DNA from 3 places in the Oceanimonas sp. GK1 genome. Region 2 is predicted to be linked to each of the others. Evidence: predicted binding sites of a transcription regulator. Region 2 holds the regulator's gene; each other region holds the start of a gene.
The links. The regulator MetJ, encoded in region 2, represses methionine synthesis genes. The targets are predictions, from matches to a motif close to AGANNTCTAGANNTCT.
Positions count from the first base shown of each region.

Region 1 (3,275 bases), 640 kb from region 2:
GCAGCCGGCGGGCGCCCATGGCCTGGGCCGCTTCCACCAGTCCGGACGGCACCTCCATCAGCGCCCCTTCCATCAACCGGGCCACAAAGGGAATGGCGGCCACGGTGAGCGGCACCACGGCGGCCCAGGTGCCGATGCTGGTGCCCACCACCAGCCGGGTAAAGGGAATGATGGCCACCAGCAGAATGATGAAGGGCACCGAGCGGCCGATATTCACCACCGTACCCAGGATTTTGTTAAAAGCCTTGTTTTCCCAGATCTGGCCGGGCTTGCTCACATGCAGGGCAATGCCCAGCGGCAGGCCCAGGGCACAGGCAATGGCGCCCGAGCCAAAGGTCATGATCAGGGTCTCCCAGAGTGCCGAGAGCAGCAGGTTAATCATGGCGTCGGACATAACCGAGTAACTCCACCTGAATTTTGTGTTCCTGAAGATAAGTGATGGCGGCCTGAGTCTGCTCGGGCTGGCCATCGAGCTCCGCCAGCATAAAGCCGAACTTGACCCCGCCGGCGTACTCGATGTCGGCGCTGAGAATGGTGACGTCGACGTGCAGTTCCCGGCTGAGAATGGAGATCAGCGGGGTGTCCACGGTGTCCCCGGTAAAGCCCAGCCGCACCAGGGGCAGGGCACCGGCCACCGGATCGGGTGACAGTCGGGCCTGGTATTCATCGGGAATTTCCAGATGAATGGTGGAGGCGATAAAGCGCCGGGCCAGCTCGGTTCTGGCATTGGCAAAGAACCAGGCCACTTCCCCCTGCTCCACCAGCTCGCCGTCGTTGATGATGGCCACCCGGTCGCAGATGGACTTGACCACCTGCATTTCGTGGGTGATCAGCAAAATGGTCAGGCCCAGCCGCTGGTTGAGTTCTTTCAGCAGCGCCAGGATCGATTGAGTGGTTTGCGGGTCGAGCGCCGAGGTGGCCTCGTCGCACAGCAGCACCTTGGGCGCCGGCGCCAGCGCCCGGGCAATGGCTACCCGCTGTTTCTGGCCGCCCGAGAGGGCCTTGGGATAGGCGTTGGCGCGGTGGGACAGGCCGACCAGCTCCAGCAGCTCATTCACCCGCTGTTTGATGTCGGCCCTGGAGGCGCCGGCCAGCTCCAGGGGCAGGGCGATGTTGTCGAACACGGTGCGGGATGACAGCAGGTTGAAGTGCTGAAAAATCATGCCGATGTTGCGGCGGGCGCGGGACAGCTGGGTGCCGCTCATGGCGGTCAGATCCTGGCCATCCACGTACACCTGGCCCTCGGTCGGGCGCTCCAGCAGGTTGACGCAACGGATCAGGGTGCTCTTGCCGGCCCCGGATTCGCCGATAACGCCCATGATCTGGCCGGCGGCAACCTCCAGATCGATGTTGTTCACGGCGTGAACGGCGGATTCGCCCGCTCCGTAGCGCTTGGTGATATTGGTCAGTTTGATCATCGGAGGATGGGCCTTCCGGTATGGTTATCCACTGCATAGACAGCGTAAGAACAGGGACAAGTCATGAAACCATGACGAATAGCAGAGGATGCTAAGCCGTCTGGACGTCCGAGTCAACGAGTATTTCCCTCCTCGGGGCGACAAGGAAAAAGGCGCGCTTTGCCAATGCATTGATATAGGATGAAAAAGAGCACCATAACCCGTAAGCTGACAAGGATCCTGCGGCCAGTGTGCCGAGTGCCTTTCATTCTGTTTCAGGGAACGAATACAAGGAAAACGATGGGCCAGTATTTTCTGCGTCGATTATTGCTGCTGATCCCCACCTTTCTCGGCATTACCCTGGTGGTGTTTGCCATTACCCGCTTCGTGCCGGGGGGGCCGGTGGAGCGCATGCTGATGGAAAGCCAGCTGGCGGGCAGCGAATACAGTCAGAGCAGCCGGGGCGGCCAGGTGCTGTCTTCCGAGCAAATTGACGAACTCAAGGCCTTTTACGGCCTCGACAAGCCGGTGGCGGAAGCCTATCTGGACTGGCTGGGCAAGCTGGTGCGGCTGGACCTGGGCGATTCGACCCGCTATTACCTGCCGGTGTGGGAGCTTATCAAGGAGCGGTTGCCGGTGTCGGCCTTTTTCGGCATCTGTACCTTTTTGCTCAGTTACCTGGTGTCCATTCCGCTCGGTATTCTCAAGGCCCTGAAGCACAACAGCCGCTTCGACAGCATCAGCTCCATGCTGATCTATGCCGGCTATGCGCTGCCGGCCTATGTGGTGGGCATTTTCCTGCTGACCATTTTCGCCTTTCAGCTGGGCTGGTTTCCCATGGGCGGGTTTGTGGGCGACGACTTCTATTACCTGGAGGGATTCTGGCCCAAGACCTTCAACCTGTTTCATCATGCCCTGCTGCCGCTGATTGCCTATGCCATCGGCGACTTTGCGGTGCTGACCATGACCATGAAAAACAGCCTGATGGAAAACCTCTCCGCCGACTATGTACGTACCGCCGTGGCCAAGGGGCTGCCCTTTCGCCAGGCGGTTACCCGCCATGCCCTGCGCAACAGCCTGATCCCCATTGCCAGCCACTTTGGCAACGTGATTTCGGTGTTTTTCGCCGGTTCTTTTCTGATCGAGGTGATCTTCAATATCGACGGCCTGGGCCTGCTGGGTTACGAGGCGGTGGTGGAGCGGGATTACCCGGTGGTGATGGGCATACTGGCGGTGACCTCGTTACTGATGCTGGTGGGCAACATCCTGTCGGATATCTGTGTGGCGCTGGTGGATCCGCGAGTGAGGTTCGATGGCTAGGCTGCTTTCCGATGTGACTCGAAAAAAGCTGCGCCGCTTTCGCAGTATCAAGCGCGGCTATTACGCCTTTGTGCTGTTCATGATCATGGTGCTGCTGTCGCTGGCCGCCGAGCTGTGGGTCAGTAACCGGGCGCTGCTGGTGAAGTATGAAGGCCGGCTGTATTTTCCTACCTATGGCGCGGTGATCCCGGGTAACACCTTTGATCTCGGCTACCAGTACGAAACCAACTACCGGGAGCTGAAACACGCTCTGGCCGGGCAGCCCGGCAACTGGGTGCTGTTGCCGCCGGTGCCCTGGAGCCCCTATGAGCAGGACTACAGCGGCGACAGTTATCCACCGACGGCGCCCGATGCCGGCAGTCGTCACTATCTGGGTACCGACAGCTCGGGGCGGGATATCGTCGCCCGCCTGGTGTACGGCTTTCGCACCGCGGTGGGCTTTGCCTTTATCGCGCTTACCGCCAGTTATGGCATCGGCGTGCTGCTCGGCTGCCTGATGGGGTTTTGGGGAGGGCGCTTTGACTTGTTATTCCAGCGTTTTATCGAAATCTGGTCCCA
Region 1 covers NC_016745.1:849,270-852,544, forward strand. Annotated here, with positions in the region: gene GU3_RS04040 (methionine ABC transporter permease) at 1-394, opposite strand, end outside; gene metN (methionine ABC transporter ATP-binding protein MetN) at 375-1,418, opposite strand; gene GU3_RS04050 (ABC transporter permease subunit) at 1,698-2,717, shown strand; gene GU3_RS04055 (ABC transporter permease) at 2,710-3,275, shown strand, end outside.
Region 1: a site for MetJ is predicted at 1,513-1,528, ahead of metN (methionine ABC transporter ATP-binding protein MetN). Genes of this name have one in related genera too.

Region 2 (3,275 bases):
GGGGCCGTGATGCTGGTGCCCATGCTCGACGACGACACCCTGTTGCTGATCCGGGAATACTCCGCCGGCACCCACAGCTATGAACTCGGTTTTCCCAAGGGGCTGATCGATCCGGGGGAAACCCCCCTTGAGGCGGGCAACCGGGAGCTGATGGAAGAAGTGGGTTACGGTGCCCGGGAACTGATTCCGCTCAAGCAGGTGAGCCTGGCACCCGGTTATTTTGGCAGCCGCATGGATATTTTGCTGGCACGGAACTTGTATCCGGAACAGCGGGAAGGGGACGAGCCGGAGCCGCTGGAAGTGGTGCCCTGGCCCCTGGCCCGGCTGGACGAGCTGATTGCCCGGCCCGATTTTTCCGAAGCCCGCAGCATTTGTGGTCTGTTTTTGTTGCAGGACTGGCTCAACAAAGAGGAATAAGCATGGATACCTGTGCCCTGCTGCCGGGGGTAAAGGCGGCAGCCCGTGAATCCGGCCAATTGATCCTGTCGCTCTACAACAGCGGTCGCTATCAGGCCCAAAGCAAAGACGACGACAGCCCGGTCACCAGCGCCGATCTGGCGGCCCACGCCTACCTTGATCGGGCCCTGCGCGCCCTGGCGGATATTCCGGTGCTGTCGGAAGAGGGCGGCGACATTCCGCTGGCCGAGCGCCGCGCCTGGTCCCGCTACTGGCTGGTGGACCCGCTGGACGGCACCCAGGAGTTTATTGCCGGCAGTGGCGACTTTTCCACCATGATTGCGCTGATCGAGCACGGCCGGCCGGTGCTGGGGGTGGTGTACGGCCCGGTGCACGATCTGATGTATTACGCGGTGCGCGGTCACGGTGCCTTCAAGGAAGCCAACGGCGAGACCACCCCCATACGTGCCCGCCATTACCACCAGCCGGTTCGCAGCCTGCGCATTGCCATCAGCCGGCGGCAGAACGTGGACTGGGTGCGCTCCCGGCTCACCGACGATCTGGACTACCGCCTGCTGCCGCTGGGCTCCAGCTCGCTCAAGTCGTGCCTGGTGGCGGAAGGACAGGCGGATCTGTACATGCGCATCGGCCCCACCGGCGAGTGGGACACCGGCGCCACCCAGTGCATCGTGGAAGAGGCGGGGGGCCGTATTCTGGATTTGGGACTGGGGCGGCTCAGCTACAACGAGCGCGACAGCCTGATCAACCCCAACTTTATTACTCTGGGAGATGAAAACCTGCCCTGGCAGGACATTCTGCAAGCGAAGGTCTAAATGCAACAGGGGCGGCCATGGCCGCCCCTGTTCCGTTCAGTCATCCTGCCCGAAATCCTCAATCTCGATGCCCAGCGCCGTCATGATCTCTCGGGCGTGAGCGGGGATCTGATCGGGCACATCTTTGCGCAGATCCTCGTCCTGGGGCAGGGGCTGTCCGGTGTAGGCGTGCAGAAAGGCCTCGCACAGCAGCTCGCTGTTGGTGGCATGACGCAGGTTGTTGACCTGGCGGCGGGTGCGCTCGTCGGTGAGCACCTTGAGCACCTTGAGCGGGATGGAAACGGTGATCTTTTTGACCTGCTCGCTTTTCTTGCCGTGCTCGGCGTAAGGGCTGATATAGTCGCCGTTCCATTCAGTTTTCATCGTCCACCTGCGTTCGGGAATTGGTTCCGGCGGATTGTAACCCCTGCATTTTGTGTTGGCAATCCAACGGCAAAGCCTTATGGATGTCCGGATGGCTTGACGGCTTTTTCCTGCTGGGGTACTGTGCGCTACGCGAAATTTTCCCGTTTCAGGCTGCCGTGCGCAAAGGAGAAGGACATGCCAGACTACAAGACTCAGACTTATGCCGTTCGTACCGGCCTTGAGAGCGACACTCAGCACGGCGCCGTGGTGCCGCCCATCTATCTGAGCAGCACCTACACCTTTGCCGACTTTAATCAGAAGCGCCAGTTCGACTACGCCCGCTCCGGCAACCCTACCCGCCAGACCTTGCTCGACGCCCTGACCCACCTGGAAGGCGGCGCTGGCGCGGCGGTGACCGCCAGCGGCCTGGGCGCCATCAATTTGATCGTGACCTCCCAGCTGCAACCCGGCGATCTGCTGGTGGTGCCCCACGACTGCTACGGCGGCAGCCAGCGGCTGTTCAACTCCCTGGCCGCCAAGGGCCTGTTTGAGCTGGCTTATGTGGATCAGACCGACGCCGAGGCCCTGGCGGCGGTCATGGCCCGCCAGCCGCGCATGCTGTGGATTGAAACCCCGTCCAACCCGTTGCTGCGGGTGGTGGACATTCAGGCGCTGTGCCGCGCCGCCCGGGAAGTGGGTGCCCTCAGCGTGGTGGACAACACCTTTTTGTCGCCGGCGCTGCAACAGCCCCTGGCCCTGGGCGCCGATCTGGTGCTGCACTCCACCACCAAGTACATCAACGGCCACTCCGACGCCCTGGGTGGCGCCGTGGTGGCGGCGGATCCGGATCTGGCTGAGCAGCTGCGCTGGTGGGCCAACTGCCTGGGGCTGACCGGCTCCGCCTTTGACAACTACCTCACCCTGCGCGGCCTGCGTACCCTGGGGGTGCGCATGCGTCAGCACTGTGAAAACGCCGAGGCGCTGGTGGCCTTTTTGCAAAGCCAGCCGAAGGTGAAAGCGGTCTATCATCCCAGCCTGCCGGGCAACCCGGGCCACGCCATTGCCGCCCGCCAGCAAAGCGGCTTTGGCGCCATGCTCAGCTTTGAGCTGGATGCAGACGAAGCCGGCCTCAAGGCCTTTTTGCAGCAGCTGCAACTGTTCTCCCTGGCCGAATCCCTGGGCGGGGTGGAAAGCCTGATCGCCCACCCGGCCACCATGACCCATGCCGCCATGAGCCCGCAAGCCCTGGCCGAGGCCGGCATCAGCCCGCAGCTGTTGCGGGTATCGGTGGGCATTGAGGACAGTGGCGATCTGATCCACGATCTGGAAAACGCATTCAAGGTACTCAGCAAGTAAATGACCACTCTCGAGCCCGAGGCCGGCGCCCAGCGACCGGTGCACAAGTTTGGCGGCAGCAGCCTGGCCGATGCCGCCTGTTTTCACCGGGTTGCCGGCATTATTCACCGGCTGCAGCAGCCCGACGCCCTGATCGTGGTGTCGGCCCCGGGCAAGACCACCAACCGGCTGATTGAGCTGCTCAGCCTGTTCGCCAGTGGCGATACCGCCGCGGGCGAAGCGCTGGCGGGGCTGCACGCCTTTCAGCGCAACCTGATTGAAAGCGCGCTGCCCGCCACCGAAACCCCACCCCTGCTGGCGGCACTGGACCAGGACATTGCCACCATTGCCCGAGTGCTGGAGCAG
Region 2 covers NC_016745.1:209,435-212,709, reverse strand. Annotated here, with positions in the region: gene nudE (ADP compounds hydrolase NudE) at 1-417, shown strand, start outside; gene cysQ (3'(2'),5'-bisphosphate nucleotidase CysQ) at 420-1,229, shown strand; gene metJ (met regulon transcriptional regulator MetJ) at 1,266-1,592, opposite strand; gene metB (cystathionine gamma-synthase) at 1,770-2,930, shown strand; gene metL (bifunctional aspartate kinase/homoserine dehydrogenase II) at 2,931-3,275, shown strand, end outside.

Region 3 (3,275 bases), 660 kb from region 2:
TTCCTTCCCCAGCGATCACGGCATTGGCTTTGCCACCTTCCTGTTGTTTGCGGTTTACCGTTTTCCACGTCGTTACCTGTACGCCGTGGTGCCCCTGGTGCTGGCCCTGGCCATGCCGCGGGTGATGTCGGGTGCCCACTGGTTTACCGACTTTATCTGCGGCTCCATTCCCCTGGCGCTGATCACCGCCGCCTGGCTGTTTCATACCCCCCTGGCGCACCGGCTGACCGAAACCCTGGTCACCCCGGCGGAAAAACTGCTGCGCCGCTGGCAACTTCAGTAAAGCGCAACAAGGGCGGCCTGGCCGCCCTTTGGGTTATTGCGGCAGGCTGACCTGCTCGCTGCGGGGCAGAATGTCATAGTCGACGATCACCGGCAGCCCTTCCAGCTGCCGGCGCAGCATGTCAAAGGCGGCAAAGGCCAGCAGCCGGCGTCGCATCAGCGGATCGCGAAAGTGTACCTTTACCGTTTGTGCCTGGCAGCCTTCCGGCGTCAGCAGGGCCAGCGGTACGCCATTGGGCCCTTCGGCACCAATGGCCAGGGTGGTGGCCCGGCCCGCGCCCTGTAGCCACTGGGCCAGATCCTCGGCGCTGTCGGGCAGTCCGGCCAGGTAGTGGCCTTCAAACTCCGTGGTCAGGGTGTGAATGGTGTCGGTCAGCCGGCCGCCACTGGCGTCTTCAAACACCACCAGATCCCGGTCGTGCAGTTGTGCCGCCAGCGCATCAAATGTCAGCGTGTTGCGGGCCACCACATGGCTGCCTACCTGCTCCAGCAATTGCGCTTCGGCCTGGGCGATGGCGTCGGCAGTGCCGCTGTCGATGATCAGTTTCAGCTCTATGGTGGGCGAATTGGCCCGGTACCCCAGGGTGATGCCCGCCGGCCAGCTCAGGGGATCGAGCCGATCGCTCAGGCCCGACTCCGACAGCCCGAAGGTAAAGTAGCGCCGTACCTGGCTTTGTCCCTGCTGGCCCAGCCGGGTGCGCAGCCGGGGCAAAATTTCCTGCTCCATCATTTTTTTCAGCTCGGACGGCACCCCGGGGGTAAAGAAAAACAACGCCCGGTTGTATTGCACCGCAAAGCCGCAGGCGGTACCGATGGGATTGTCCACCAGCTCGGCGCCTTCGGGCAGCATGGCCTGCTTGGTATTGCTTTCCGGCATGGTGCGGCCGCGGCCGGCGTATTTGTCCTGCATGACCTTCAGCCAGTGTTCATTCAGCACCAGGGGCACGCCGGCGGCCGCGGCCATGGCCTCGGCGCTGATGTCGTCCGAGGTCGGCCCCAGGCCGCCATTCACGATCACCACATCGGCCTGATGGCTGCGCTGTTCAAACAATTCCACCAGATCGGCCTTGTCGTCGCCCAGGGTAAAGCGCCGGCGTACCTGCCAGCCCTGCTCCAGCAGCCGTTGCGACAGCCAGCCGGCATTGGTATCGGTTATCAGGCCGGTGAGCACCTCGTCGCCGGTACTGACCAGTTCAATCACGGGTTCCATATGTAAATCCTTGAAGAAAAACGCTCAAATTCTAACGCATCTTTTCGGTGCAACACAGGTTGCGGATGACAAGCGCCGGCCCTTATTGTAGATTTCTAGATGTCTAGACTTTCCTACCGATGCAGTACATGGAGTAAGCACATGCCCATTCGAATTCCGGATCGCCTGCCGGCGGCCAATGTCCTGAGCCGAGAAAATATCTTCGTGATGACGGAGACACGGGCGGTGAATCAGGATATACGACCGATGCGGGTGCTGCTGCTCAACCTGATGCCGAAGAAAATCGAAACCGAAAACCAGCTGTTGCGCATGCTGTCGAACTCGCCGCTGCAAATTGGCGTGGATCTGCTGCGCATCGACAACCGGCCGTCCAAGAACACGCCCCAGTCGCACCTGGAGCATTTTTACTACGACTTCGAGCAGATCAAGGATCAGTTTTATGACGGCCTGATCATCACCGGCGCGCCCCTGGGGCTGACCGATTTTTGCGACGTGGTGTACTGGGACAAGATCGAGCAGGTCGTGGAGTGGTCAAAAAGCCATGTCACCTCCACCCTGTTTCTGTGCTGGGCGGCCCAGGCCGGTCTCAAGATCCTGTATAACCTCGACAAGCGTACCCGGCTGGAAAAGCTCTCCGGTGTGTATGAGCACCAGAACATGGGCCAGTTCGAGCCCTTGGTCCGTGGATTTGATGATGTGTTTCTGGCACCCCATTCCCGTTATGCGGATTTTCCGCTGGAGCTGATTCGGGAAAAAACCAACCTCAAGATCCTGGCCGGCTCGGAGCAGGTGGGCATGTACCTGGCGGTGAGCCCGGATCGGCGTCAGGTGTTCGTGACCGGCCACCCGGAATACGATCCCGATACCCTGCACCAGGAATACCAGCGTGATCTGGCGGTGGGCATAGAGCCGAACATGCCGGTGAACTATTACCCCGACAACAACCCGGACAAGGCACCCAGGGCGACCTGGCGCAGCCACGGTCACCTGCTGTTTGCCAACTGGCTCAACTACCACGTTTACCAGCTGACGCCCTATGATCTGAACACCCTCAGCGCCGCCGGTGACACCCTGACCAAAGACTGGGAAGACTAACAACGAAAAAGGGGCCGAGGCCCCTTTCTTCTATTCAGTCGATGGGAAAGCCGGCCTTTTCCGCCGCCTTGGCCTTGTTGATCATCGGGGTAATGGTCATGCCCTGCACGATAATCGAGAACAGCACGATGGCGTAGGTCATCATCAGCACCAGATCGCGCAGGTCAACCTGGCCGTCGCTGCCCAGTTTCACGCCCGCCGGAATGGACAGTGCCATGGCCAGCGACAGACCGCCCCGCAAGCCGCCCCAGGTGAGAATGCGCACCGAATACTTGTTGTAGCTGCGTACCCGGCGAAAGCCCACATAGGGCAGCGCCACGCTGGCAAAGCGGCTGGCCAGTACCAGCGGAATGGACAGCAGCACCAGTATCCAGGCCTGCCAGTGGAACTGCACCAGCAGCATGGCCAGACCAATCAGCAGGAACAGCAGGGCGTTGAGGAACTCGTCCAGCAGATGCCAGAAGTGATCCAGGTATTTCTGGCTCTGCTCCGAAAAGCCGGTGTAGCGGGTCCAGTTGCCGACAATGATGCCCGCCACCACCATGGCCAGGGCGCCGGATACGCCGAGCAGGTTGGCCATGGCAAAACCGGCGGTGGGGACGCACAGGGTCATCAGCAGCTCCATGGAGCCGTCGTCGGTGGCGCTGATCATGATGTGACACATCAGCCCCAGCAAGCCGCCAAAGAT
Region 3 covers NC_016745.1:866,988-870,262, forward strand. Annotated here, with positions in the region: gene GU3_RS04115 (phosphatase PAP2 family protein) at 1-283, shown strand, start outside; gene GU3_RS04120 (CinA family nicotinamide mononucleotide deamidase-related protein) at 317-1,492, opposite strand; gene metA (homoserine O-succinyltransferase) at 1,634-2,587, shown strand; gene GU3_RS04130 (sodium:proton antiporter) at 2,622-3,275, opposite strand, start outside.
Region 3: a site for MetJ is predicted at 1,582-1,597, ahead of metA (homoserine O-succinyltransferase). Genes of this name have one in related genera too.